DNA from 3 places in the Azospira sp. APE16 genome. Region 1 is predicted to be linked to each of the others. Evidence: riboswitches for the same ligand, from Rfam matches in the RefSeq annotation. Region 1 holds a riboswitch; each other region holds the start of a gene.

The links. Region 1 has a riboswitch for cobalamin ahead of bluB (5,6-dimethylbenzimidazole synthase). Riboswitches for the same ligand answer to the same signal wherever they lie in the genome.
Region 2: it holds a riboswitch for cobalamin, as region 1 does, so the genes downstream of both, ACLSSQ_RS01790 (TonB-dependent receptor domain-containing protein) here and bluB (5,6-dimethylbenzimidazole synthase) in region 1, are expected to answer to the same signal.
Region 3: it holds a riboswitch for cobalamin, as region 1 does, so the genes downstream of both, ACLSSQ_RS07495 (acyl-CoA thioesterase) here and bluB (5,6-dimethylbenzimidazole synthase) in region 1, are expected to answer to the same signal.

What each region holds. Positions count from the first base shown of each region.
Region 1 is NZ_CP179682.1:851,356-860,916, forward strand. Features, by position in the region: gene wecB (non-hydrolyzing UDP-N-acetylglucosamine 2-epimerase) at 1-986, shown strand, start outside; gene ACLSSQ_RS04275 (UDP-glucose 4-epimerase family protein) at 1,003-1,947, shown strand; gene ACLSSQ_RS04280 (mannose-1-phosphate guanylyltransferase/mannose-6-phosphate isomerase) at 1,986-3,413, shown strand; gene fcl (GDP-L-fucose synthase) at 3,417-4,409, shown strand; gene gmd (GDP-mannose 4,6-dehydratase) at 4,423-5,517, shown strand; gene ACLSSQ_RS04295 (sugar transferase) at 5,559-6,119, shown strand; gene ACLSSQ_RS04300 (hypothetical protein) at 6,131-6,835, shown strand; gene pyk (pyruvate kinase) at 6,927-8,372, shown strand; cobalamin riboswitch at 8,447-8,643, shown strand; gene bluB (5,6-dimethylbenzimidazole synthase) at 8,688-9,458, shown strand.
Region 2 is NZ_CP179682.1:344,544-354,104, reverse strand. Features, by position in the region: gene ACLSSQ_RS01835 (GntR family transcriptional regulator) at 131-787, shown strand; gene ACLSSQ_RS01830 (enoyl-CoA hydratase/isomerase family protein) at 863-1,639, shown strand; gene ACLSSQ_RS01825 (cation acetate symporter) at 1,734-3,407, opposite strand; gene ACLSSQ_RS01820 (DUF485 domain-containing protein) at 3,407-3,727, opposite strand; gene ACLSSQ_RS01815 (sulfite exporter TauE/SafE family protein) at 3,971-4,774, opposite strand; gene ACLSSQ_RS01810 (EVE domain-containing protein) at 4,764-5,234, opposite strand; RNA gene ssrS (6S RNA) at 5,306-5,485, opposite strand; gene ACLSSQ_RS01800 (cell division protein ZapA) at 5,523-5,852, opposite strand; gene ACLSSQ_RS01795 (hypothetical protein) at 5,849-6,052, opposite strand; cobalamin riboswitch at 6,195-6,406, shown strand; gene ACLSSQ_RS01790 (TonB-dependent receptor domain-containing protein) at 6,499-8,334, shown strand; gene ACLSSQ_RS01785 (FecCD family ABC transporter permease) at 8,345-9,325, shown strand; gene ACLSSQ_RS01780 (ABC transporter ATP-binding protein) at 9,322-9,561, shown strand, end outside.
Region 3 is NZ_CP179682.1:1,532,806-1,542,366, forward strand. Features, by position in the region: gene cbiE (precorrin-6y C5,15-methyltransferase (decarboxylating) subunit CbiE) at 1-104, opposite strand, end outside; gene ACLSSQ_RS07455 (cobalt-precorrin-5B (C(1))-methyltransferase) at 97-1,293, opposite strand; gene ACLSSQ_RS07460 (precorrin-8X methylmutase) at 1,283-1,963, opposite strand; gene ACLSSQ_RS07465 (sirohydrochlorin chelatase) at 1,967-2,953, opposite strand; gene cobM (precorrin-4 C(11)-methyltransferase) at 2,963-3,766, opposite strand; gene ACLSSQ_RS07475 (energy-coupling factor ABC transporter ATP-binding protein) at 3,780-4,619, opposite strand; gene cbiQ (cobalt ECF transporter T component CbiQ) at 4,616-5,347, opposite strand; gene ACLSSQ_RS07485 (energy-coupling factor ABC transporter substrate-binding protein) at 5,341-5,712, opposite strand; gene ACLSSQ_RS07490 (energy-coupling factor ABC transporter permease) at 5,709-6,386, opposite strand; cobalamin riboswitch at 6,522-6,736, opposite strand; cobalamin riboswitch at 6,806-7,023, shown strand; gene ACLSSQ_RS07495 (acyl-CoA thioesterase) at 7,190-8,059, shown strand; gene ACLSSQ_RS07500 (diguanylate cyclase) at 8,315-9,561, shown strand, end outside.

The DNA of each region.
Region 1 (9,561 bases):
ATCTGGGCATCCGCCGCCCAGATCATTTTTTGGAGGCGGTGGGGGAAAACGCCGCCCAGACCATTGCCCGGGTGATCGAAAAGGCCGATGCGGTAATGGCCAGTGAAGCGCCGGACGCGGTCCTGCTCTACGGTGATACCAATTCCTGCTTGTCCGTGATCTCAGCCAAGCGTCGAAAAATTCCCGTTTTCCACATGGAGGCGGGTAATCGCTGCTTCGACCAGCGGGTACCGGAGGAACTGAACCGCAAGGTGCTGGACCACCTCAGCGATATCAACCTGGTTTTGACCGAACACGCCCGTCGCTATCTGATTGCCGAAGGTGTCCGACCGGAAACCATCATCAAGACCGGTTCCCACATGAGGGAGGTGTTGGACCACTACCTGCCAGCGATTCGCTCTTCCGACATCCTTGATCGTCTTGGCCTGACTGGTGGGCGTTACTTCATCGTCAGCGCCCACCGGGAAGAGAATGTGGACAGCCCGGACAATCTGTGGGACATGGTGGACACGCTCAATGCCCTGGCGGCGACCTACGATGTACCGGTCATCGTTTCCACCCACCCCCGGACCCAAAAACGCCTCGATGCTCTGGACCTGGGGGCGCTTGATTCCCGAATCCGTTTCCTTAAGCCCTTTGGCTTCTGCGATTACGTGAAGTTGCAGTTGGAGTCCCTGTGCGTCATCTCGGACAGTGGCACCATCACCGAGGAAGCATCCCTGCTCAACCTACCTGCCATCACCATTCGCAATGCCCATGAGCGTCCGGAGGGCATGGATGTCGGCACCCTGATCATGGCGGGATTGAAGCGGGAGCGTGTACTCGATGCGGTTCGGGTGGTGCTGGCTCAGCATGACCGCTCCCGTCCCTGGGGGCTGTCGGTGTCTGATTACGAGATGCCGTCCGTTTCCAAGCAGGTGCTGCGGGTGGTGATGAGCTACGTGGACTACGTCAACCGCACTGTCTGGTCAAAGGCCAGCGTCTGAGCAGCGGAGGCTTCCCATGGCCAAAGTGCTGGTGACCGGAGCCGACGGATTCGTCGGTCAGGCCCTTTGCAAGCGCCTGTGGCAGGCCGGGTATGTTTGTGTCCGGGCTGTGCGACAGGGGCAGGGAGCGGATGTCGTGGCCGTTGGTGACATCGGTTCCCATACCGACTGGCAAGCGGCGCTGGCCGGTTGCGATACCGTGATTCACCTGGCTGCCCGGGTCCATGTCATGCAGGAAACCTGTGCCGACCCCCTGGCTGCGTTTCGCGAAGTCAACGTGCGGGGTAGTGCCGTGCTAGCCCAGGCGGCAGCACGGGCCGGAGTCCGTCGTTTCATCTATCTCAGTTCGATCAAGGTGCTGGGAGAGTCCACTGCGCCCGGGCAGCCGTTTTCGGCGGAGTCCCCCCCCTGTCCCCAGGATCCCTACGGCATTTCCAAGTGGGAGGCAGAGGAAGTTCTGGCGCAAATTGCAGCCAATAGCGGGATAGAACTGGTGATTATCCGCCCCCCCCTGGTCTATGGCCCAGGGGTGAAAGCCAATTTTCAGGCGCTCATCCGCCTGGTGGCCCGGGGGATTCCCTTGCCCTTCGGTCGGATCCGTGGCAACCGCCGCAGCTTGGTGTATCTCGGTAACCTGGTGGATCTCATCGTGCGCTGTGTTACTCATCCGGGAGCTCCGGGGCACCGTTTCCTGGTTAGTGATGGCGACGACCTTTCTACAGCCCGTTTGCTGGAGATTTTGGCACGGGCCCAGGGATGCCGCCTCCGGCTACTGCCCTTACCAGCTTTCTTCCTTTCTCTGGGCGCTCGCCTGCTGGGGCGGCCTGGTGTGGCAGAGCGACTGCTGGGCAATCTGCAGGTCGACATGGACTTGACCTGCCGCCAGCTGGACTGGTCTCCTCCCTACACAGTGGCTGATGGCATGGCGGCGACAGTGTCCACTTTGCCGGGGTCCTCTTGATATGCTTCTGTCAGTCCTGTTCTGCCGCGGTGAAAAACATGCATGAGCCCCTGATAACGCCGGTCATTCTTTGCGGTGGTTCCGGAACCCGCTTGTGGCCTCTGTCCCGCAAGAGCTTTCCGAAACAGTTCGTTCCCCTTCTGGGCCAGAAGAGCCTTCTGCAGCTCACCCTGGAACGGGTTGCTCATCTCGGTGACTCCGTTCTGGCCGTGGCCGCCGAGGAGCACCGTTTCATGGTCTGTGATGACATGGCCTCGGCCGAGGTGCCCGGTGTCTTGCTCCTGGAGCCGGTGGCTCGCAATACGGCAGCTGCCATGGCGCTGGCCGCATTACAGGTGGCCGGAGACGTGCTGCTGCTGTTCTGTCCTGCGGACCATCACATTCCCGATGTGGATGGCTTTACCCGGACCATCCGGAGCGGCCGTGCTGCAGCCTTGTCCGGGGCACTGGTAACCTTCGGTATCGTGCCTTCCTTCCCCAGCACGGCTTACGGGTATATCCAGCAGGGAGCGTCCCGGGGGGCAGATGGCAGTTTTCGCGCCAGCCGCTTCATCGAGAAGCCGGACGGTGAGTTGGCCAGGCAGTTGCTGCTGGCCGGCGACAATCTCTGGAATGCCGGCATTTTCCTTTGCCGTGCCGATGCCTTGTTGACCGCCTTGCAGCAGCATGCGCCGGATATCCTTGCCGTTTGTCGGGAGGCCATGAGGGCGGCAAAGTCTGAAGTGGCGCCGGGGGGCTACACTTTCATTCGGCCTGAAGCCGAGACATTCGCAGCCTGCCGCTCCCAGAGCATTGATTACGCTGTGATGGAGCGGCACAACGATGTTGCCGTGGTCCCGTTTGCCGGCCAGTGGAGCGACGTGGGCAGCTGGAATGCTGTAGCTGACCTGTTGCCGGCGGATGCGGAGGGTAACCGGGTCGGTGGCCAGGGGCTGGCTCATGCTTCTCACAACACCTTTATTCATGCTCCCCATCGTCCCGTGGTGGCGCTGGGAACGGAAAACCTGCTCATTGTGGATACACCGGATGCCGTCCTGGTGGCACACCGGGATCGGGCCGAACAGGTGCGGGAAGTGGTGGCTCGTCTCGAAGCCAGTCAATGTATCCAAGCCGTTACCCACCGCAAGGTGGCGCGCCCCTGGGGATGGTACGACAGCCTCGACGTTGGCGAGGGGTTCCAGGTCAAGCGTATCGGTGTCAAGGCCGGTGCCAGCCTGAGCTTGCAGAAACATCTCCACCGGGCGGAACACTGGGTGGTGGTGAAGGGCTCCGCCGAGGTCACCTGCGGCGAGCGGGTCTTTCTCCTGGAGGCCAACCAGTCAACCTACATTCCCATCGGCGAGGTCCATCGCTTGCACAATCCCGGTATGGAAGAACTGGAGATCATCGAGATCCAGTCCGGTAACTACCTGGGCGAGGACGACATCGTCCGGCTGCAGGATACCTACGGCCGGGTGAGTGCCTGAACCATGCCCGATACTTCCCGTTTTCCCCTTATCTACATCGCCGGCCATCGAGGCATGGTGGGTGGTGCCATCCTCAGGCATCTGCTGCAGGCCGGCCATCCCGCGGAACGTATACTTACCCGCAGTCATGCAGAACTGGACCTGACGGACCAGACCCAGGTACGTAACTTTTTTGCCCGCGAGCGTCCGGACCAGGTCTATCTGGCTGCGGCCAGGGTAGGGGGCATTCACGCCAACAACACCTATCCGGCTGACTTCATCTATGAAAACCTGATGATTGAGGCCAATGTCATTGATGCCGCCTTTCGCAGCGATGTCAGAAAGCTGCTGTTCCTCGGCTCAAGCTGCATTTACCCAAAATTTGCCGAACAGCCCATCACCGAGGCGGCCCTTTTGACCGGGCCGCTCGAACCTACCAATGAACCCTATGCCGTAGCCAAGATTGCCGGGATCAAGCTGTGTGAAAGCTACAACCGCCAGTACGGCGTAAGTCATGGTGTGGATTTCCGTAGTGTCATGCCGACGAATCTGTATGGCCCCGGGGATAATTACCATCCGGAAAACTCCCATGTCATTCCGGCCCTGATCCGGCGTTTCCATGAAGCCAAGGTTGCCGGGGCTGCCGTCGTTACCGTATGGGGAAGCGGTAGCCCACGACGGGAGTTCCTCTTTGTCGATGACATGGCGGCCGCCAGCGTCCACGTGATGAATCTGCCGCCGACAACCTATGCAGCCCATACCCAGGCCATGCTTAGCCACATCAACGTCGGCTACGGTGAGGATGTAACTATTGCCGAGTTGGCCCATGCCGTGGCGCAGGCAGTAGGTTATGGCGGTGGAGTGGCCTTCGATGCCAGCAAGCCGGATGGTGCCCCCCGAAAACTGATGGACAGTACCCGCCTGCTGACCCTGGGCTGGCAGCCCAGAGTTACGTTGAAAGCCGGTCTGGAACTGGCCTATCAGGATTTTCTGACAACCCAATCACTCCGTTCCTGAAGGAATTGCATACATGGTCGAAAAACAAAAGGTTGCCCTGATTACCGGCGTCACCGGCCAGGACGGCGCCTATCTGGCCGAGTTCCTGCTGAACAAGGGATACATCGTGCATGGCGTGAAACGTCGCACTTCCCTGTTCAATACGGACCGAATCGATCATCTCTACCAGGATCGACACGAGGCAGGGGTGTGCTTTTTTCTGCATCACGGTGATATGACGGATAGCTCCAGCCTGATCCGCATCATCCAACAAACCCAACCCGATGAAATCTACAACCTGGCGGCCCAGAGCCATGTGGCCGTCAGTTTCGAGGAGCCGGAGTACACGGCCAATTCTGACGCAATCGGGGTGCTGCGGCTTCTGGAGGCCATTCGTATCCTGGGGCTGGAAAAAAAGACCCGTTTTTATCAGGCCAGCACCTCCGAGCTCTATGGCTTGGTGCAGGAAATTCCGCAGAAGGAGAGCACGCCCTTCTATCCCCGCAGCCCCTACGCGGTGGCCAAGCTCTACGGCTACTGGATTGTGGTGAATTACCGGGAGGCCTATGGCATTTATGCCTGTAACGGCATCCTTTTCAATCACGAAAGTCCCAATCGGGGCGAAACCTTTGTTACCCGCAAAATTACGCGGGCATTGGCTCGCATCAAGCTGGGGCTGCAGGACTGCCTGTTCCTGGGCAACATGGATGCCAAGCGGGACTGGGGGCATGCCAAGGATTATGTGGAAATGCAGTGGCTGATGCTGCAGCAGGAGAAGCCGGAGGACTTCGTCATTGCCACTGGCGTGCAATACAGCGTACGGGACTTCGTCAATGCGGCTGCTCAGGAGCTGGGCATGCAGATCCGCTGGGAGGGCTGCGGGATTGAAGAGAAGGGCTACGACGTTCACGGCAAGTGCATCGTTGCCGTAGACCCCGCTTATTTCCGTCCGACGGAAGTGGAAACTCTGTTGGGAGATCCTACCAAGGCCAAGGAGAAACTTGGCTGGACGCCGAAGACCAGTTTCGCCGAACTGGTGGCCGAGATGGTGCGCGAAGACTTGAAGAGCGCCGAGCGCGACGAACTGGTCAAGAAGCACGGTTTCAAGGCTCTCAACCATCATGAGTGACGCCGTTCTGATGCTTCTTTCCTGTCGCATGGAATCCTGACGTGAAGCGCCTGTTCGATCTCCTGCTCGGGCTGCTGGCCCTGGCCGTGCTGTTGCTGCCCCTGCTGCTGGTGGCCCTGCTGGTGCGTTTCACCTCCCCCGGGCCGGTCCTTTACTGGAGCGACCGGGTGGGGCGGCATAACCGCATTTTCAAGATGCCCAAGTTCCGCAGCATGCGGGTGGGCACGCCGGCGGTGGCCACCCATCTGCTGACGGACCCCAAGGTCTACCTGACGCCGGTGGGCTCCTTCCTGCGCAAGTCCAGCCTGGACGAGCTGCCCCAGCTGTGGAGCATCCTCAAGGGCGACATGAGTTTCGTCGGTCCCCGGCCGGCCCTGTACAACCAGGACGACCTGATCGCCCTGCGCACCGAGGCCGGCGTGCATGAGCTGGTGCCCGGCCTTACCGGCTGGGCCCAGGTGAACGGGCGGGACGAGCTGCCCATTCCCCAGAAGGTGGCTCTGGATGCGGAATACCTGCGCCGGCGCTCCCTCGCCTTCGATTGCCGCATCATCTGGCTGACCTTCCTCAAGGTGGTGCAGCGGGACGGCGTTTCCCACTGAGGTTGCGGGCGATGCTCTCCCCGCACCAGCCGTTCGACGCCAGCCTGCTGGATGAGGCCGGCCTCAACCTGCAGGCCGTCTTCGACGTGGCGGCCCTGCCGGAGGAGGTTGCCGCCTCCCTGGAGCGGGCAGCCCCGGGCCACGGCCGGCGCCAGCTGATCCTGCTGGGCCACGGCGGCCGCCGCCTGTGGCAGGCGGTGCAGGCCGCCGGGCTGGATTCGGACCATCCCATCGACGACTTCACCATTGCCAGCGTGGGCCGCTGGTTTGCCGCCGTCTGTCCCGGCCGGGACTTCCTCCTGCTCTATCCCGGCGATGCGCCGGTGGGGCTGCAGCAGCTGGGGCGGCTGGCGGGCTGGCACCATCCCTCGCCCTTCATGGTCGGGGTGCGGCAGCAGTGGGGCTCCTGGTATGCCTACCGGGCGGCCCTGCTGGCGGACAGCGACTTCCCGCCGACGCCGCCCCTGCAGGAAACCTCGCCCTGTGCCAGCTGCGCGCCCCGGGTCTGCATTGAGGCCTGCCCGGCCGGCGCCCTGGCCGGCGGCCGTTTCGACCTGGCTGCCTGCGTCGCCTGGCGCCGGCAGCCCGCCTCGCCCTGCCGCCATACCTGCCTGGCCCGGCTGGCCTGCCCGGTGGGCCGGGAGCACCGCTACGAGCCGGCCCAGATCCGCCACACCTATGCCAAATCGCTGGCGGCCATCGAGGCCTACTACTGAAGCGCCCCGCCGCCGGGAAATGGCCTGGGGGCCAGCAACGGCGGGGAGGCTGCGCTAGAATGGCCGGATAGACCAACAACAGGAACCCGCCATGGCCCGCCATACCAAGATCGTCGCCACTCTCGGCCCCGCTTCCACCGATCCCGTCACCCTGGAACGCCTGATCCGCGCCGGCGTGGACGTGGTGCGCATGAACTTCTCCCACGGCACCGCCGAGGACCACATGGCCCGGGCCCGCACCGTGCGCGAGATTTCCGCCAAGGTGGGGCGGCCGGTGGGCATCCTGGGGGACCTGCAGGGACCGAAGATCCGCGTCGGCAAATTCGAGAACGGCAAGATCCAGCTGGAGAGGGGCGACAAGTTCATCCTCGACGCCAACTGTGCCCTGGGAAACCAGGAGCGGGTCGGCCTGGACTACAAGGACCTGCCCCGGGACGTGGAGCCCGGCGCCGTGCTGCTGCTGGACGATGGCCGCATCGTGCTCGACGTGGAGCGGGTGATCGGTGCCGAAATCCACACCGTGGTGCGCCACGCCGGCGAGCTGTCCAACAACAAGGGCATCAACCGCCAGGGCGGCGGCCTTTCCGCCCCGGCCCTGACCGCCAAGGACATGGACGACATCAAGACGGCGGCCCAGATCGGCGTCGATTACATCGCCGTCTCCTTCCCCAAGAGCGCCGCCGACATGTACATGGCGCGCCAGCTGATGCGGGCCGCCGGCAGCCGCGCCCTGACCATCGCCAAGATCGAGCGCACCGAGGCCGTGGCGGCCCTGGATGAAATCCTTGACGCCTCCGACGGCGTCATGGTGGCCCGGGGCGACCTGGCCGTGGAAGTGGGCGATGCCGCCGTGCCGGCCCTGCAGAAGAAGATGATTCGCCACGCCCGGGAGAAGAACAAGCTGGCCATCACCGCCACCCAGATGATGGAATCCATGATCCAGTCGCCGGTGCCGACCCGGGCCGAAGTGTCCGACGTGGCCAATGCGGTGCTGGACGGCACCGACGCGGTGATGCTTTCCGCCGAGACCGCCAGCGGCCGCTATCCGGTGGAAACCGTGGAATCCATGGCCCGGGTCTGCATCGAGGCCGAGCGTTCCGCCGAGGTGACCCTGGACCGGGAATTCCTCGACCGGGTGTTCACCCGCATCGACCAGTCCGTGGCCATGGCCGCCATCTGGACCGCCCACCACCTCAAGGTGAAGGCCATCGCCGCCCTGTCGCAATCCGGTTCCACCGCCCTGTGGATGAGCCGCCTCAACTGCGGCGTGCCGGTCTATGCCCTGACGCCGGATGCGGAGGCCCAGACCAAGATGTCCCTCTACCGGGAAGTGACGCCCCTGCTCATGAGCCAGCAGCATTCGGACCGGGACGTGCTGCTCTACGAAGCCGAGCAGCTGCTGATGCAGAACGGCGCCGTGGCCAAGGGCGACCTTATCGTGCTGACCATCGGCGAGCCCATCGGCACCCCGGGGGGCACCAACACCCTGAAGATCGTCCGCGTCGGCGAGCACCAGATGCCGCCCCTGCGGGCCTGATAGCGCCCTCGCGGGCCTCGGGCCTCGGGCCTGATTCCGCCGCCTCTGTTAAAATTCCCGTCGCCCCGGTCCGCCGGGGCGAATCGTCTCCGGGTGCCCGCAAGGGAGAATCGGGAACGCGGTGCGGCAGGCCTTGGGGCCGCCCATTCCGCGACGTGCCCAACGCTGTGAGGGGGACTGGGCCGGCAGATGCCACTGATCCGCGGATCGGGAAGGCGCCGGCGCAGAGTGATCCCGAGTCAGAAGACCGGCCAGGAGACCCTTTTCGGCACGCACGGCCAGGCGCGCCGCCACCGATCTTCAGAAGGGGACTCCATGAAGACCGACCCCACCGTCAACAAAGTCATCTCCCTCGCCGGCTACCAGAACGAACACGAGTTCTCCGACGCCGCCCGGGACGCCATCTACCACGCCATCTTCTCCCGCCGCGACGTGCGCGGCCAGTTCCTGCCCGACCCGGTGCCCCAGGAGGTGCTGGCCCGGGTCCTCACCGCCGCCCACTTCGCCCCTTCCGTCGGCTACATGCAGCCCTGGAGTTTCCTCCTGGTGCGTGAGGCGGAGACCAAGGCCCGCATCCACGCCGCCTTCCAGCAGGCCAACCAGGAGGCGGCGGAGAAATTCGAGGGCGAGCGCCAGGCCATCTACAAGGAACTGAAGCTGGAGGGCATCCGGGAAGCGCCCATCAACCTGCTCATCACCTGCGACCGGGACCGGGCCGGCCCGGTGGTCATCGGCCGTACCCACATCAAGGCCATGGACCTCTATTCCAGCGTCTGCGCCGTGCAGAACCTGTGGCTGGCGGCCCGCAGCGAAGGCCTGGGGGTGGGCTGGGTCTCCATCTTCCACCAGCAGGCCCTGCGCGACATCCTGGGCCTGCCGCCGCGCATCATCCCGGTGGCCTACCTGTGTCTGGGCTACGTCAGCCACTTCAAGGAAAAGCCGGAGCTGGAAAGCGCCGGCTGGCGCCAGCGCCTGCCCCTGGCCGACCTGGTGTACGACGGCCAGTGGGAAAAGCCGGTGGAGGAGGAACTGCGCCAGGTTCTCAGCGAGCACCAGGCCAGGGCCCAGGAAAAACGCCGCTTCTAGGCATGCCTGCCCGAAGAGGGCCGTGGTTGGGGCGTCTCCGGCGCCCTGGTTGCGGCCTTTGTCTTTCTTTTGCTGCCCGGCGGTCGCAGTACTCGCCCGGGGG
Region 2 (9,561 bases), 510 kb from region 1:
TGGGCTATAATTGCGCCCTGCTTGCAGCTTTCGTAATGCTTGGCTTATTACGTAACGCATAGGGCAAAGACACCAGACTCTGCGTCCGGATTTTCTATATCCTGCTGAATTTCTGTCCCACCGATCGTTCATGAACGCCATCCGTATCGCCCAGCCCGCCCTCTACGAAGAAGTGGCCGAGCGCCTGCGTCAGCGCATCTTTTCCCATGAACTGCCGCCCGGCACCTGGATCGACGAGCAGGCCCTGGCCGAAGACTACGGCATCTCCCGCACCCCCCTGCGCGAGGCCCTGAAGGTGCTGGCCTCCGAAGGCCTGGTGACCCTCAAGCCGCGCCGCGGCTGCTACGTCACCGAGCTGTCCGGCGGCGACATCCAGGAAATCTTCCCCATCATCGCCATGCTGGAAGGCCGTTGCGCCTACGAGGCCACCCAGAAGGCCACCCCGGCCGACGTGGCCCGCCTGCAGGCAATCCAGGACATCCTGGAAAAGGCTGCCGCCACCACCAACATTCCGGCCTACTTCGAGGCCAATCAGAACTTCCACCTGACGCTCTGGGAAATTGCCGGCAATCGCTGGCTGCTGCAGGTAATCCAGGATTTGCGCAAGGTCCTCAAGCTGACCCGCTACCAGTCCCTGTCCGTGGACGGCCGCCTGAAGAAGTCCATGGAAGAACACCGGGAACTGCTGGCCGCCATCACCGCCAAGGACCCGGACCTGGCCGAGAAGGTCATGAAGAGCCACCTCATCGCCGGCAGCGAAGCCATGGCCAAGGCCACCAGCCGCTGAGCCGCGCCAGCCGCACACCCCGGGGCTGCCTGTGCAGCCCCTGTTTTTTTCCACCCCCGCCTTGAAAGAACCGCCATGTCCGGACGCATTCTCGTCTCCCGTGACGGCGACATCGCCACCGTCACCCTCTCCAATCCGGAGAAGCTCAACGCCGTTAACTACGCCATGTGGTGCGACCTAGCCACCGCCATGGCCGAACTCTCAGCCGACTCCAGCCTGCGCTGCGTCGTCCTCACCGGGGCCGGCGAAGCCTTCGCCGCCGGCGGCGACATCGAGGAATTCCTGGTCAAGCGCACCAATCTGGAACAGGCCCTGCACTACCACGACAAGGTGGGCGCCGCCCTGGATGCGGTGCGCGACTGCCCCCACCCCACCGTGGCCCTGATCCGGGGCGCCTGCGTCGGCGGCGGCCTGGAGATCGCCGGCAACTGCGACCTGCGCATCGCCGGCGAAGGAGCCAAGTTCGGCGCCCCCATCAACAAGCTGGGCTTCTCCATGTATCCGGGCGAGATGTCCGGCCTGCTGGCCCTGGCCGGCCCCGCCGTGATGTCCGAGATCCTGCTGGAAGGGCGCATCCTCTCTGCCGCCGAGGCCTACGCCAAGGGCCTGCTGACGCGGGTGGTGGCCGATGCCCAGCTGGAGGACGAAGTCACCGCCACCGCCCGCCGCATCGCCGCCGGCGCGCCCCTGGTGGCCCGCTGGCACAAGCAGTGGATGCGCCGCCTGGCTTCCGGCGCGCCCCTGACCCAGGAAGAAAAGGCCGCCTCCTTCGCCTTCCTCGACACCGCCGACTACAAGGAAGGCCTGGACGCCTTCCTGGCCAAGCGCAAACCCGCCTTCAAGGGCTGCTGATCAACAAACTGCGCTGGCCGCCGGCAACGGCAAAAAGAAAAAGCCCCGGGAAACTCCCGGGGCTTTTTTATGACGCTGACGCTGCAGCTAGCGCTTAGTGGTTGCTGGCGCCGGCGGCACCCAGACCGGTCTGGGCACGCACGTACTGGTCGTCGAAGGCTTCGACCTCGCGCTTGGCCTGGGCGCTGGTATCCAGCTTGGAGACCACGAAGGCGATGAGGAAAGCCAGGGGCATGGAGAACAGGGCCGGCTGGTCGTAGGGGAAGATGGCCTGGGCCTTGCCCAGCACGGTCACCCACACGGCCTTGGACAGCACCACGAAGACCACGGCGGCAGTCAGGCCGCAGATGGTGCCGGCAATGGCGCCCTTGGTGGTCAGACCCTTCCAGTACATGGAGAGGATCAGCACCGGGAAGTTGGCAGAAGCAGCGATGCCGAAAGCCAGACCGACCATGAAGGCCAGGTTCTGCTTTTCGAACATGATGCCCAGGCCGATGGCAGCCAGACCGATGAAGATGGAGGCGATCTTGGACACCTTCAGTTCGGAACCGCCCTTGGGCTTGCCCTTGCAGATCACATTGGCGTAGATGTCGTGGGAGATGGCGGAAGCGCCGGCCAGAGCCAGGCCGGAAACCACGGCCAAGATGGTGGCGAAGGCCACGGCGGAAAGGAAGCCGAGGAAGATGTTGCCGCCGACGAACTTGGCCAGGTGCATGGCCACCATGTTGCCGCCGCCGATCATCTTGCCGCCGACGTTGCCGCCTTCGAAGAACTCGGGGTTGGTGCCGACCAGAACGATGGCGGACATACCCAGCAGCACCACCACCAGGAAGAAGAAGCCGATGAAGCCGGTGGCCACGAACACGGACTTGCGGGCCTGCTTGGCATCCGGCACGGTGAAGAAGCGCATCAGGATGTGGGGCAGGCCGGCGGTACCGAACATCAGGCCTAGGGACAGGGACACCGCATTGACCGGATCGGCCAGCAGGGAACCCGGGCCCATGATCTTGGTGCCGTCCTTGTGCACTTCGGTAGCCTTGGTGACCAGGGTTTCGAAATCGAAACCGAAGTGGGACATGGCCAGCAGCATCATCAGGGTGCCGCCGCCAAGCAGCAGACAGGCCTTGATGATCTGCACCCAGGTGGTGGCGATCATGCCGCCGAAGGTCACATAGACCATCATCAGCACGCCCACCACGACCACGGCCACCTCATAGTCCAGGCCGAAGAGCAGCTTGATCAGCTGGCCGGCGCCGACCATCTGGGTGATCAGGTAGAACAGCACCACGGTCAGGGAGGAGATGGCAGCCACCGTCCGCACCTTGCTCTGATCGAGACGGTAGGAGGTGATGTCGGCAAAGGTGAAGCGGCCCAGGTTACGCAGGCGCTCGGCCATCAGGAACAGGATGATGGGCCAGCCGACGAAGAAGCCGACGATGTAGACGAAACCGTCATAACCCTTGGCGAACACCATGGAGGTCAGACCCAGCAGGGTGGCGGCGGACATGTAGTCGCCGGCAATGGCCAGGCCGTTCTGGAAACCGGTGATGCCGCCGCCGGCAGTGTAGAAGTCGGCGGTGGACTTGGTGCGGTTGGCGGCCCAGTAGGTGATGCCCAGGGTGGACAGCACGAAGGCCACGAACATGGCGATGGCAGCCACGTTCAGGGGCTGCTTTTCAGCCTCGCCGACGGTGCCGGGACCGGCATAGGCGGCACCGGCGGCCAGCAACAGGCCCAGCAGGGGCAGGAAGCGGGACAGGTTACGCATTATTGGGCCTCCTTGGTGGCTTCCTTGATCAGTTCGGCGTTGATTTCGTCGAACTTGCCGTTGGCGCGATGCACGTAGAGGCCGGTCATGACCCAGAAAAGCAGCATCATCAGGGCGGCGATGGGCCAGCCGATGGTGGCGATACGGCCTTCGCCCAGGGGCGAGGCCAGCAGGGTGGGATTGAAGGCGACCACGGCCATGAAGCCGTAGTACAGGATCAGGACCACGGCAGACAGGGTCCAGGCGAAGCGGCTGCGGGTGGCAACCAGCTTGTCGAACTTCGGATTGTTGCGAATCCGTTCGTAGGCAGCGCTGCTCACGAGTGTTCTCCTCAGTTTGAGTATTTGTTTAGGTCGGCAGAAAAGACCGACTCCCCCTCTACCCAGCCCTCCCGGCGGGTTTTCCCCAATGTGGGAAACCCGTATTGCGTCCGGGAACGGACATGGATTACGCAATGATATAACAGTTACGCAAATTTCCATACCCGCCCGTATGTCGCGGCGCAAAAACAAAAAAGGGCCCGCAGGCCCTTTCCATATGCATCAAGGTCGGCAAGCCGCCATCTACATGACGCCATGCAACATCTTGGCTGCCAGCAGCACTAGCACACCGGCGAAAATCCGCTTCAGGGTCGCCACCGGCAGGCGATGGGCCAGACGCGCCCCCACCGGGGCCGCCACCACGCTGCCCGCCATCACCCACAGCAGGGCCGGCAGATAGACGTAACCAACGCTCCAGGCCGGCAGGCCGGCCTCGCCCCAGCCGTTCCAGATGTAGCCCAGGGTGCCGAAGAAGGCGATGGGCAGGCCGAGGGCCGCCGAAGTGCCGATGGCGTTGCGCACCGGCACGTTACACCAGGCCAGGTAAGGCACCGTCAGGGAGCCGCCGCCGATGGCCACCAGGGAAGAGAGGGCGCCGATGACCCCGCCCGCCAGCCCCAGGCCGGCCGGGCCGGGCAGTTCCCGGTGGGGTTTCGGCTTGAAGTTCAACGCCATCTGCAACGCCACGCAGGAAATGAAGCAGGCAAAGAACAGGGCCAGGCCCTGGGTGGAAATGCGCGCGGCGAGCTGGGTGCCCAGCACGGTCCCCACCAGCACCCCCGGGGTGAAGGAGCGCAGCGTGTCCCACATCACGGCGCCATGCTGGTGGTGGGTGCGCAGGCTGGAAATGGCGGTGAAGATGATGGTGGCCATGGAGGTGCCGAGGGCCAGGTGCAGCATCTGCTCCGGCGGGAACTGCTGGCCGGCGAAGATCATGGCCAGCAGGGGCACCATCACGGCGCCGCCGCCGATGCCCAGGAGGCCGGCCATGAAACCGGCAAAGAGGCCCAGACCCACATAGGCCAGCCACCAGAAATCAAAAAGCATCGTTCAGCTCCATCAACTTGCGGGTAATGAATTGCCACTCTTCCGCCGTCACCGGGGTGATGGACAGGCGGCTGCCCTTTTGCAGCACTCCCATGGCCGCCAGGGCCGGATGGCAGCGCAGCTCGGTCAGGGGCACGAAGCGCCCGCGGGCGACGAAGGCCACATCCACGTTGAGCCAGCGGGGCTGCCCGGGCGAGGATTTGGCATCGAAATAGGGACTTGCCGGATCGAACTGGGTGGCATCGGCGTAGGCGGCGGACGCCACCTGGCCCAGGCCGGCGATGCCCGGCACGGCACAGCCGGAATGGTAGAAGAGCACGCCGTCGCCCAGCTTCATGGCATCGCGCATGAAATTGCGGGCCTGGTAGTTGCGCACGCCGAACCAGGGCACCCGGCCGAGACGGGCTAGGTCATCGATGGACACTTCGTCCGGCTCGGATTTCATCAGCCAGTAAGCCATGGGCGAACAGGGGAAAAGAGGGGCCACAAAAGGAAACAGCGCGGTGGATTGCTCGCACCGCGCTGCTGTATTAGGCCCCCGCCTGTGCCGTTAGGCCGGCATCCTGAACCTGAGTTCAGAGTGGTCGCTTGCCGTCCGCATCAGGTGCACCCGACGAAGGGCGCTCACAACAGCGGATGAGTGGTTCGCGGCCGATGCCAATTAGCATTGGTTCAAGGAATATATGGCCTTGACGAACACCGCAGGGGACAATCGGCGGAAACTTTTGCTGGTGCGGCCAAGAAGGCTTCAGAACAAGGGTTCCTGGCCTTGGAGGGCCGCGTCCAACTGTGTTTCCATGGCTCCGATTCTACGCTGAAAGTCAGAGCCGTCAACGGGGGTTTCAGGATTTTCTGCGGGGCTCTCCGCCTTCCCGGCGGAAAGCAGTTCGTGGGCGATATTCAGGGCCGCCATGACCGCCACGCGCTCGGCGGCAGCAGTCTTACTTTTGGCTGCGATGTCCTGCATCTTGCGGTCCACATAGGCGACGGCAGCCAGCAGCGCTTCCTGTTCGCCGGGCGGACAGGCCACCCGGTATTCGCGGCCGAGGATGGCCACGTCGATGAAATTGCCGCTCATGCCTTGCCCTCCTCCGGCAACTGCTCGGCCAGCGCCTCGAGGCGGGCACGGGCCGCCTCCATGCGCTCGACCAGACGCAGGCGCTCGTCTTCCGCGCTGGCCAGTCGGGCGCGCAGTTCCTGGTTCTCGGCCCGCAGGCTGTGGCAGAGGTTGACCACCTGCGCCACCTTGCCCTCGAGGGCATCCAATTGCTTAGTCATAGGCGCGAACTATAGAGGCCAAAAACACGCAAGGTCAAGGACTAAGACCATATTTTGAATGTGTTTTATGCCAAAGCGCCCAGGCGCCGGCCTCGCCATACAGGCAGGTATGGAGTACCATCCGCCCCCGTTGTTCCACCAGGGACAACGCTCCGCGTCAGGTGCCGCGGGAGGAGTCCTCCTCCGCGGTTAAACGGGAAACAGGTGCGCGCCGCCAGCAGCGGCGCAATGCCTGTGCTGCCCCCGCAACGGTAAGGAAGTGCGGGTCCATCACGATGCCACTGGGTCACCCCCGGGAAGGCGATGGATCAAGACTTCCGAGCCCGGATACCGGCCTTGCGCATCGCTGGAAAGCAGCGGGTCGTCTCACTCGCTTGTCACTCCCCTGCTTTCCTCATTGCAACCTGCCCAGCGGGGACGCTCGGGCATGGCAGAAGGAATCCATCATGCAAGCCACATCCCGTTACCAGGCGCTGACCGCGGCGCTGACTCTGGCCCTACTTCCGACGGCCCACGCCGAATCCCAGACCCTGGACCCCGTGCTGGTCACCGCCACCCGGACACCGATGCGAGCCAATGAACTGCTGGCCGACACCACCGTCATCACCCGGGAGGAAATCCAGCAAAAGGGGCAGGTGACCCTCGCCGAAGTCCTGTCGAGCGTGCCTGGCATTTTCATCACCGAAGGCCAGCTGCCGGGAAAGCAGAGTTCTTTCTTCATCCGCGGCACCAATTCCGGTCATGCCCTGCTCCTGGTGGACGGTATTCCCCTGACTTCGGCCACCCTGGGAGAGGCCCCCTTCGACATGATTCCGGCCCAGGAGATCGAGCGTGTCGAGGTCCTGCGCGGCCCGGCCTCGGCCCTCTACGGTTCGGAGGCCATCGGCGGCGTCATCCAGGTATTCACCACCCGCGGCCAAGGGCCATTGACGCCACGTTTCAGCGCCAAGGTTGGCTCCCACAACACGCGGGAAACCAGCGGCGGAATTTCCGGTGGCAATCAGCTGATTTCCTATGCCCTCTCCGCCAGCACCTTCGACAGCGATGGCATCAGCGCCACCCGGGGACCGCTCTCCAATCCGGACAAGGACGGTTATTCCAGCCGCGCTGCCTCGGCCTCCCTGCAGGTCCGCCCTGCCGTCGGCCACGAAGTCGGCATGAGCTACCTGCAGACGGACAATACCAATCACATGGACGGCAACGTCAATTTCGACGACCGGACCAAGACCTCCCTGTCGTCCTGGAACATCTACAGCCGCAACCGCATCCTCAAGGACTGGACTTCCACCCTGCGCATGGGGGAATCCCGGAATGCCGCCGTCACCTATGAGCCAGCCACCCTGCGCCGCTACGAGACGACCCAGACCACCCTCTCCTGGCAGAACGAAATCACTACCCGGCTGGGGGGCTGGCTGGTGGCCGTGGAAGAACAGAAGCAGTCCATCGACTCCAACCAGACCTACACCCTGAAATCCCGGGATACCCACTCCTACCTGCTGGGCTGGAACCAGCTCTTCGGCAACCACCGGCTCCAGGCCAACACCCGGCGCGACCACATTTCCGGCATCGGGGCCAAGGACACCTGGTCCGCCGCCTACGGCTACCAGTTCACCGAACAGCTGCGGGCCTTCATTTCCCAGGGCACTGCGTTCAAAGCACCCAGTTTCAACGACCTTTACTTCCCCTCCACCTGCTACCCCATCTGGGGCTGCTTCGGCGGCAATCCCAACCTGAAACCGGAAAGCTCCAAGAACACCGAGATCGGCATGGCCTGGGAAAATACCGGCCACGAAGCGCGGGTGGTCTACTACGACAACCGGGTCACGGATCTGATCGACTGGGGCAACACGCCGGACAACATCGGCAAGGCCAAGATCACCGGCAGCACCTGGTCCTATCGTGGCACCTGGCACGATCTTTCGGTCAGCACCGCGCTGGACCTGACGCGCCCCACCGACGAAATCACCGGTAAAGTGCTGCGACGCCGGGCTGAAGAACAATTCACCCTGGCCCTTTCCTACAAACTGGGCAACCTGACCTTCGGTGGCGATATGAAGAGCGTCGGCTCACGTTACGAAGACAAGGAAAACCAGAGCCGCATGGGCGGATTCAGCCTGTTCAACGCCTTTGTCCGCCACCCCCTCGACAAGGACTGGTCCATCGAAGGACAGATCAAGAATATCGGCGACCGACAGTACGAGCTCTACCGCGGCAGCGGCGACACCCAGTTCATGACCGCCGGCCGCACCCTGTTCGTCGGCCTGCGCTACACGCCGAAATAACTCACCAACCATGCCCTCCAGCCGTCGCGCCCTGATCGTCATTGCCCTGCTGGTGCTGCTGGCCGGGGTGAGCCTGGTCGTGGCCCTGGCGGTGGGCAGCATCAGCATTCCCCCCGGCGCCGTTCTGCAGGGGCTGCTCGGCGATGCCGAGGCGCCGGGCTACGCGGTGGTGCATAACCTGCGCCTGCCCCGGGCCCTGGCCGCCTTTGCCTGCGGCGGGCTGCTGGCGGTGGCCGGCTGCCTGATGCAGGTGCTGCTGCGCAATCCCCTGGCCGATCCCTATGTGCTGGGCATCTCTGGCGGCGCCGGGGTCGGCGCCCTGGTGGCCATCCTGCTCGGGCTGTCCGCCTTCGGCATCAACGGCCTCGCCTTCAGCGGCGCCCTGGCCGCCACTTTCCTGGTCTTCGGCCTGGCCCACGGCGACGGCTCGTGGACCCAGACCCGCCTGCTGCTCACCGGGGTCATCGTCGCCGCCGGCTGCGGCGCCCTGGTGGCCCTGATGCTGTCCCTGGCGCCGGAGCACAAGCTGCACGGCATGCTCTACTGGCTGATGGGCGACCTCTCCCAGGCCACCGACGCCCGGCCGCCCCTGCTGGCCCTGGCGGCGGCCCTGCTGCTGGCCCTGCCCTTCGCCCGGGAACTCAACCTGCTGGCCCGGGGCCTGGCCACGGCCCAGGCCCTCGGCGTGGCCGTGGTGCGCCTGCGTCGGCTGGTCTATGTGGTGGCTTCCCTGGCCACCGCCACCGCCGTCACCACTGCCGGCTCCATCGGCTTCGTCGGCCTGGTGGTGCCCCATCTGGTGCGCCTGGCGGTGGGCAACGACCAGCGCCTGCTGCTGCCCGCCTCGGCCCTGGCCGGCGGCGCCCTGCTGGCCCTGGCCGACACCCTGGCCCGCACCGTGGCGGCGCCCCAGCAGCTGCCGGTGGGGGTGCTGACCGCCCTCATCGGTGTGCCCGTGTTCCTCTTCCTCCTCACCCGGGCGCCGCGATGACTGCCTTGCTGCAAGCCAGCCGACTCACCGTGCGCATCGGCGAACGGGAGGTCTGCCGCGACCTGGAGTTGCAACTGCAGCCGGGGGAACGGCTGGCCATCCTGGGACGCAACGGGGCCGGCAAGTCCACCCTGCTATCCACCCTGGCCGGCCTGCGTCCGGCCCAGGGCGGCGAGGTGCGCCTGCAGGGGCGCAGCTATGGCGAACTGGGGCCCCGGGCGGCGGCCCGGCAACGG
Region 3 (9,561 bases), 680 kb from region 1:
ACGATGAGGCCGGCGGATTGCAGGCAGTGGCGGGCGGAATCCGGCAGGCCGGCCCAGCCGTCGTCCAGGATGCCGAGGACGGTGCAGTAGGGTTGTTTAGACACTTTCGCCCTCTTCGACGCGACAGATGAACTGGCCCTCGAAATCGCAGACCAGCACGGTGAGTTGGTAGGGACCCGGGTGGCAGGCCCGCAGGCTCTGCATGGCGTGGATGGCCAGGGCCCGGTGGAAGGGCACGGTGAGGCCCAGCAGGGCCAGGCGCTCGGCGGCGAAGCGGGCCGTCTCGGCGTTGCGGATTTCCTCCACCAGGTCGGCGGGGGCGCCCACTTCGGTGGCGCAGGCGGCCAGCAGGTCCCGGTCGATCTCCTGCTTCCAGGCGTGGGTCACGGCCAGGCCCTGGCCCATCTTGGTCAGCTTGCCCACCATGGCGCCGATGTAGACGTGCTGCATCTTGCGCTTGATGGCGCTCTGGAAGGCGGCCTTGACGAAGTCCCCCATCTGCACGAAGCAGGCTTCCTGCAGTTGCGGCAACTGCTTCATGGCGAATTTTTCGGTGCGGCCGCCGGTGGTGAACACCACGCTGGTCTGGCCCTGGCGCGCCGCCACGTCCACCGCCTGGACCACGCTGGCGCGGAAGGCGGCGGTGGAATAGGGGCGCACGATGCCGGTGGTGCCGAGGATGGAAATGCCGCCCAGGATGCCGAGGCGGGCATTGAGGGTCTTCTTCGCCATCTCCTCGCCGCCGGGTACGGAGATGGTCACCTCCAGGCTGTCGCCGGCGGCCAGGATGGCAGCGCCGGCCCGGGCCACGTTGTCGCTGATATTGCGCCGGGGCACCGGGTTGATGGCCGGGCCGCCCACTTCCAGGCCCAGGCCTTCCTTGGTGACGACGCCGACACCCGGGCCGCCCTTGAGGATGACCTGGCCGCCGCCACCGGGAATGCGCACCACGTCGGCGGTCATGTGGGCGCCGTGGGTGGCGTCCGGATCGTCGCCGGCATCCTTGATGCTGACGGCGTGGGCCCGCAGGGGCATGCCTTCGCCCTCGACGCGGCCGTCGGTGATCTGGAAGGGCACTTCCTGGCCGTTGGGCAGGCGGCAGAAAATCTGGGCCGGCACCTGGCCCTGGACCAGGCCCTGGGTGGCGGCCACGGCCGCCGCCGCCGAGTTGGCGCCGGTGGTGAAACCGGTGCGGTTGCCCCGTTCCCGCTTGGCCGTGCCCTTGCGGACCTTCTCGGCCGGCGGCGGCGCTTCGCTGTTCACGGGAGCGCTGTTGGCGGCTTCAGGCGGCATTGCGCTGGCGGGCTTCGGCGACGCCGAGGAGGGCGTGGATGGCCGCCACCACCAGGGTGGAGCCGCCCTTGCGGCCGCGGATGACGATCCAGGGCACGTCCTGCACTTCGGCCATCAGGTCCTTGGATTCGGCGGCGGAGACGAAGCCCACGGGCATGCCGATGACCAGGGCCGGGCGGGCCCCTTCTTCCTTGATCAGGCGCACCACTTCGATGAGGGCCGTGGGGGCGTTGCCGATGCCGACAATGGCCCCGTCCAGCAGGCCCTGGCGATGGGCCTTGCGCATGGCCTGCACGGCCCGGGTGGTGTCCTCGGCCTGGGCCTGGGCGATGACGTCGGCGTCGGAAATGAAGTGGTGGGTGGTGACGCCGAAGTGCTTGAGGCGGCTGGCGGAGAGGCCGACGCAGATCATTTCCACGTCCGCCACGATGGGGGTGCCGCCCTTGAGGATGGCAGCCAGGCCCGCTTCCACCGCTGCCGGGTGGAAGTCGGTGAGGCCGTTGAATTCGAAGTCGGCGTTGGCGTGGATCATGCGCCGCACCACCGGCCACTGGTCGGCGCTGTAGGCGTGGGGGCCGGCTTCGGCGTCGATGATGGCGAAGGAATCGTGCTCGATGGCGCGGCCGGCGGCGGTGAGCTGTTCGGTGACGACGTTGGCGTTGTGGTTCATGGCTTACCCGTGGGAGTGATGATCGTGGGAGTGATTGTGCCCATGGCAATGGCCGTGACCATGATCGTGATCATGTTTGCCCCCATGTTGGTGGCCGCAGCCGCCGTGGGCGTGGCCATGCTCATGTCCGTGGTCGTGGGTGGCGGTGTGGCTGTGGTCGTGCAGGTGCTCGTCCTCGGCGGCCAGGCGGTACTTGCAGCCGTCGCATTCGAGCAGGCTGCCTTCGGGCAGTTCATCGCCGCCCACCTTGGCATCCAGCAGGTCGAAGATGCCCTTGTCGAAGCCGAAGTGGGTGCCCAGTGCGAAGGCCACCTGGGGATACTGGCGCTGCAGGCGCTCGGCCTGGGCCTTGATGCGCTCCATGAGCACGCCGGTGAAGAGATAGACCGGAACGATGGCCACCTGGGTCATGCCCAGCTTGACCTGGCGCTGCACGGCGGTTTCCAGCCGGGGCCAGGTGACGCCGGTGAAGGCGATGTCCACCAGCTCGTGGTCGTTGTCCTCGAAGATCCAGCGGGCCATCTTGGCCAGCTCGCCGTTGGCGCCGGCGTCCGACGAACCGCGACCCAGCAGGATGACGCCGGTGGTGCAGGGGTCGGGCATGTCCAGCTGCTTCATCAGCCGGTCCAGCTGGCCCTGCAGCACCTCGAAAATCTCCCGGCCCATGCCCAGGTGGCGCACCACCTGGAAGTCCACGCCCGGGTGGCGGGCTCGTGCCTCTTCCACGGCGTGGGGCAGCTCCATTTTCACGTGGCCGGCGGCGTTGAGGATGAAGGGGATCACCACCACCTTCTTCGCATTGCCGGCGGCCCGGTTCAGGCCCTCATCCAGCAGCACCTCGGCGTGCTCGATGAAGCACACCTCGATGCGCCAGCCGGGGTGGCGTTCCCGCCACTGGGCGGCGAAATGGAGGATTTCCTTGTTGCCGTCCCGGTTGCGGGAACCGTGGCCGACCAGGAGCAGGGTGGTGTCTTGGGCACTGAAGGTCATGGGCATTTCTCAGGAGGCCTCGCCCACGCTGGCCTTGCGGAAGCGGTGGGTGAAGCTGGGGTCGTAGAGCTTGGAGCGGGCGATGTCCTCCCAGTCCCGGGCGCCGAGGGCCGGGCTGGCGATGATCATGGCCTGGGCGGCGATCTTCTCCGCCTGGCACTTTTTCTTGATGTCCGCGATGGTGCCGCGCACGATCTTCTCCTCCCCGGGCCAGGAGGCCTTCTGCACCACCAGGATGGGCGCATCCTCCGGCCAGCCGGCGGCCAGCAGGGCGCGCTGCACCTCGTGCAGCAGGGTGATGGAAAGGAAGATGCAGAGGGTGGAACGGTGGGCCGCCAGGGACTCCAGGTCTTCCCCGGGCGGCATGGGGGTGCGGCCGGCGACCCGGGTGAGGATCACCGTCTGGGTCACTTCCGGCAGGGTCAGGGTCTCGCCGGCCGCGGCGGCGGAGGCCAGGGCCGAGGAGACGCCTGGCACCACGGCCCAGGGCACGCCCACCTCGTCCAGGGGCCGGGTCATTTCCACCAGGGCGCCGTAGAGGCCCGGGTCGCCGGTCTGCAGGCGCACCACGGTCTGGTGGCGGCGGCTGGCCTGGAGCAGCCAGTAGGTCATTTCCTCCAGGGTCATGTCCTTGGAGTCCCGGATCTCGCAGCCCGGCGGGGCGTAGAGGGTGGCAGCCTGGTCCACCAGGGAGCCGGCGAAGAGGATGGCGCCGGCCTGTTCCAGCAGGCGGCGGCCCTTGACGGTGATGAGGTCCGGGTCGCCGGGGCCGGCGCCGACGAACCAGATCTTGCCGAGGGTGGCTGGGGTCATGGCATGTTCCTTCTCAGCAGTCTTCTTGTTGCAGCTGGGCCAGGAGGGCGCTGCAGCTGTGGATGGGGGTGTCGCCGCGGAGCAGGCCGCGCTGCCGCAGCTGCCGTTCCAGGCCGATCACCGAGGGCAGGCGCAGGCCGATGGCGGCCAGCTCGGCCTCGTGCCCGGCCAGGGCCGGGGCGTCGAAGCTGGCGCAGCAGCGGCCGGCGGCCATGAGGTGGATGCGGTCGGCCCAGCGGTAGGCGAAGTGGATGTCGTGGGTGGCCAGGAGGATGGTCATACCCCGGCGGTGCAGGCCGTCCAGCACCGCCAGCAGTTCCTCCTGCATGGCCTGGTCGAGGCCGGCCATGGGCTCGTCCAGCACCAGGAGCTCCGGCTCCATGGCCAGCACGCCGGCAATGCAGACCCGCTTCTTCTGGCCGAAGCTGAGGTTCTGCACCGGCTTGTGGGCCAGGTCGTCCATGCCCACGGCCTGCAGGGCGGCTTCCACCCGGGCGGCGACGGTGGCATCACTCAGGCCCAGGTTGAGGGGGCCGAAGGAGACGTCCTCCCGCACGCTGGCGGAGAAAAGCTGCCGGTCCGGATTCTGGAAGACCAGGCCCACCTTGCTGCGCAGGGCGCGCAGGCCGGCCCGGCCGTAGTCCACCGGGGCGCCGGCGTAGTGCACCCGGCCGGCGGCGGGGCGCAGCAGGCCGTTGCAATGCTGGAAGAGGGTGGTCTTGCCCGAGCCGTTGGCGCCGATGAGGGCGTTGCGGCTGCCCCGGGAAACGCTCAGGGAACAGCCGGCCAGGCCCGCGCTGCCGTCCGGGTAGCGGTAGTGCACGTCCTCCAGCTGCAGCAGGGGCGTGCTCACCGGCCGCTCCAGGCGAGCAGCACCAGGGCCAGGGCGGCCACGCCGGCCAGGCCGGCATCGCGCCGGGCATGGGGGTGGCGGCTGCCGAGGAAGCGCAGGGGACCGTCGTTGTTGCGGGCCAGGGCCGCCAGGTGCAGGGCGTGGGAACGCTGCCACACCTGCAGGGTGAGGTGGGCGGCCATCTGCCCCAGGCTGCGCAGCAGGCGGCTGCGGTCCAGGTGGCCGAGGCGGGCGGCCTGGGCGGCGCGCATATCCTGCAGGGCGGCGGCGAAGACGAACAGGGTGCGGTAGCACAGCACCATGATGTCCAGCAGCACCTCGGGGGTGCGCAGGCGGCGCAGCAGGGCGATGAGGTCGCTCAGGGGCGTGGTCAGCACCAGGAACAGCAGGGCCGCCAGGGCGCCCAGGGAGCGGGTCGCCACCACGGCGGCCTGGCGGGTGCCGGCGGCGGTGGCCTGCAGGCCGCCCCCATCCACGGAGACGGCCAGGGAGAGGGCGCTGATGGCGAGGAAGAAGAGGGCCGGGGCCGCCACCCGCAGATAGAGCAGGGGCGATACCCGGGCGCCGCCGATGGTCACGGCCGCCAGCAGGGCGGCCACGCCGAGCCCGGCGGCCGGGGTGGCGGCGGCGACGAAGGCGGCCGTCACCCCGCCCAGGGCGAAGAGGCCCTTGGCCTGGGGCGCCACGCCGCGCCAGCGGTTGGCGTAGGCCGACTGCTCGATCAGCACGCCGGCCCTTCCTGGTCCTCGTCTTCGCGCCGGGCTGCAGCTTCATCGCGTCGTTGTTCCCGGCGCAGCTTTTCCCGGGTGCGGGCGCAGCCCAGGTAATAGCCGATGAAGCCGGCGCCAAGGGCCGCCTGCAGGGCGAAAAGGAGGGAGGCGATCTCGCCGCTGGCCGGCTCCAGCAGGGGCTGGAACCAGGGCTGGTAGTCCGGGGCGATGCGGGTGATGAGGGCCTGGGCCTCGCTGTCGGCGCCGCCGAAGATTTCCGCCGGCTGGCCGTCCGGCCCGACCGGCCGTTCCACCAGCCACAGGGGCAGGGCCGCCAGCAGCACCACGGCGATGAGCAGCAGCAGGTTCTGGTGGCGCTTCATGCCCGCACCTCCGGCGTCGGGGCCACGCCCAGGTCCTGCAGTTCCTGCGGGTTGAAGCGCGCCAGGGCGTTGCAGATGACCACGGTCAGCAGGCCTTCGCTGATGGCCAGGGGAATCTGGGTGAGGGCGAAGATGCCGGCGAACTTGAGGAAGGAGGCGCCAAAGCCGCCCACCGGATCGGGGAAGGCCCAGGCCAGTTGCACCGAGGTGGTGACGTAGGTGAGCAGGTCCGCCAGGCTGGCGGCGAGGAACACGCTCACCGCCAGGGAGGCCTTGAGGCGGCGGGCCAGGGCGAAGATGCCGTAGGCTGCGAAGGGTCCCACCACGGCCATGGAGAAAATGTTGGCGCCCAGGGTGGTGAGGCCGCCGTGGGCCAGCAGCAGGGCCTGGAACAGCAGCACCACGGCGCCGATGGGGGCCATGGCGGCAGGACCGAAGAGCACGGCGCCCAGGCCGGTGCCGGTGGGGTGGGAACAGCTGCCGGTGACCGAGGGCAGCTTCAGGGCCGAGAGGACGAAGGTGAAGGCGGCAGCCACTCCCAGCAGCATGCGCTGCTCGGGATTTTCACGGATGCGGCGGTTCACGGAACGGATGCCCCAGGCGACGAAGGGGGCGGCGGCGACGCTCCAGCCCACGGCGTGTTCGATGGGCAGGAAGCCTTCCATGATGTGCATGAGTCTCTCCCTCGGCGAGCATGACGGTGGCGCACCAGGCGGGGGAGTTGTGGCAGGTCGGATAAAGGGCCGCGGCGGATGGAACAGCGAGGAGGCGGCAAATCACCAGAACCGTTCCCGTCACCCCGGGGAATGGTGCAACTTGTGATGTCAGGCCGGTCTTCTGGCTTGCCTTCATCCTTCCCTGCCGGCCTTCCCGTGATGAACCACAGTGGCGTGAGGCAGCGTCGTCTGGCTTACAGCAGCGGGGGCTGCGCCGGACTGTCCTGGGTGGTCCCTGGAGTCACCGGCTTCCCGTTTCACCGTCCCCGCAGAGCGCGAGGCACGGCACCTGAATCGGGGCGGATGATAGCCCACTCCCCCCGGGCTGGGCAATCCGCCGCGCCAGGCGCGGCGTTTGGCGAATCGGTTGGGGCGGGTTAGACTGGCCCCGCTTCGGTTCCCCCCTCCAGGGGATGAAAAGGGAATCCGGTGCGAGACAGGGCGGCGACGCCCCGACTCCAGTCCGGAACTGCCCCCGCAACTGTAGGCGGCGAGCGTTGCGCTCCACTCTTTGCCACTGGCGATACTGCCGGGAAGGCTGGCGCAACGTGACGACCCGCAAGTCAGGAGACCTGCCGCGGCATTACTTCATATCAATCCTAATTGGGGCGGGGTGTCCCCTGAGGAAGGTAAATGCGCGCATTCCCTGACTGTCATCGTTGTCCGCTCTCGGCTGCCTGCCGCTCCGAGCCGCTTTGCCGCGGCCCGGGGTGTTCGCCCTTCTCCGACGCTCCCGCTCCGCTTCATCCAAGGAGTTGCGCATGCGCATGGAAGCAATGGAAATCGGCGCCGTCGTGGGGACGGCCGCCCAGCCCGTAGAAGCCAATCCCGCCCCCACTTCGTCCACTTCGCCGCGGCAGCAGCAGGCCACCCTCATGGTGGACGTGGTCTTCCCCGAACAGGTGAACCACCACGGCACCCTTTTCGGCGGTTCTGCCATGGCCATGATGGACAAGCTGGCCTTCCTGGTGGCCACCCGGGAGACCCGCCGGCCCATGGTCACCGCCAGCAGCGGCCGCATCGACTTCCGCAAGCCCATTCCCCAGGGGCGCCTGGTGGAACTGTCCGGCCGGGTGGTGCAGCGGGGCCGGCGCTCGGTGCAGGTGGAGGTGGCCCTGGCGGCGGAGGACCTGGCCACCGGGCTGCGGGAGACCAGCGCCACCGCCCACTTCACCCTGGTGGCGGTGGACGGTCCAGGGGCGCCGCTGCAGGAGGACGACGAGAGCTTCGCCCAGCTGCCCGGCATCGGCCCGGTGACGGCCATGGTGGAGATGGTCTTTCCCGGCCACACCAACCACCACGGCAGCCTCTTCGGCGGCCAGGCCCTGGCCTGGCTGGGTAAGGCGGCCATGGTGGCGGCCAGCCGCCAGGCCCGCATGCCTGTGGTGATGGCCGCTTCCGAGCGCATCGACTTCCACGCGCCGGTGCTGGAGGGGGAGATCGCCGACCTGGCGGCCCGGGTGGTGGCCATCGGCAACAGTTCCATGACGGTGGAAGTGCTGCTGCACGCCGAGGCCCTGCTCACCGGCCAGCGCCGCCTGTGCACCCGGGGCCGCTTCATCATGGTGGCGGTGGGCTACGACGGCCGCCCGGTGCCCGTGCCCCAGCCCCTGGGGCGGCGTCTGGCCTAGGCGCCGGCCTTCGCCCGCCCCGGTCGGGGCGGGCGCCCGGTTTCCGGCCCGGAACGGCAGGCGGCAGGCTGCCCGGCCGGACAGCGGACCCCCGCCGCGGTGTGACATAGTCGAGCCAATTCAGCGGTGGCGGGCCGTTATACTGCCGACAGAAGAAGATGGGCCGGAGCCCGTGCCGTGATCGGCATGGCGCCCTCCGCAGCCCAGGCTGCCCGGGCATCGGCAGCGACGATCCCTCCAACCTGCCTAGTCCCCATGTCCCTCAAGACAGCCCTGGCCCTGTGCGCCGCCTGCCTTTCCCTGAGTCCGCTGCCCGGCGTCGCCTCCGAGCCGGCGTCCATCGTCTTCACGGCTGCCGAGCAGGCCTACCTGGACAGGGTGCGGTCGGTGAAGATGTGCGTCGATCCGGACTGGGAGCCCTTCGAGCGCATCAACGAGCAGGGGCGGCACGAGGGCATCGGCGCCGACCTGGTGCAGCTGGTGGCCCAGCGGGTCGGCCTGCGCATCGAGCTGCTGCCGGTGCGGACCTGGGACGAAAGCCTGGCCGCCGCCAAGGCCGGGCGCTGCCAGCTCATGAGCTTCCTCAACCAGAGTCCGGAACGGGACCGCTGGCTGAATTTCACCGCTCCCGTGTTCACCGACCCCAACATCATCGTCACCCGGGAGGAGCACGCCTTCGTCGGCGACCTCCTCGGCCTCAGCGGCGAGAGCGTGGCCCTGCCCCGGGGCACCATGGTGGAGGAGCGCATCCGCAAGGACTTCCCCAACCTGCGGGTGATCCTCACCGGCAGCGAGCCGGAGGCCGTCTCCCTGGTTTCCGAGCGCAAGGCCGACCTGACGGTGCGCTCCCTCATCGTCGCCGCCTACGCCATCCGCAAGGAAGGCCTGTTCAACCTCAAGATCGCCGGCCAGATTCCCGCCTACACCAACCAGCTGCGCATCGGCGTGATCAAGGATGAACCCCTGCTGCGGGACATCCTGGACAAGGGCGTGGGCACCGTGACGCCCCAGGAGCGGGAGGCCATCGCCAACCGGCACGTGGCCATCAAGGTGGAGCAGCACACCGACTACAGCCTGCTGTGGAAGAGCCTGGCCGTGGCCGCCTTCGTCCTGGCCGTGGTCATCTACTCCAACCGCAAGCTGAGCGCCCTCAACCGGGAGCTGGAGCGACTTTCCGTCACCGACAAGCTGACCGGCCTGTTCAACCGCATGAAGCTGGACGAGGTGCTGGAAAGCGAAATCCAGCGCTCCCAGCGTTTCGGCCAGCCCTTCAGCCTGATCCTGCTGGACCTGGACCACTTCAAGCTGGTGAACGACTGCCACGGTCACCAGGCGGGAGACCAGGTGCTGGTGGAAGTGGCCCGGCTGCTGCAGCGCCATACCCGGGAAACGGACCTGGCAGGCCGCTGGGGCGGTGAGGAATTCATGGTGGTCTGCCCCCATACCGACGAGGCGGGCGTCCGGGTCCTGGCCGAAGACCTGCGTCAGGTATTCGAGCTCAA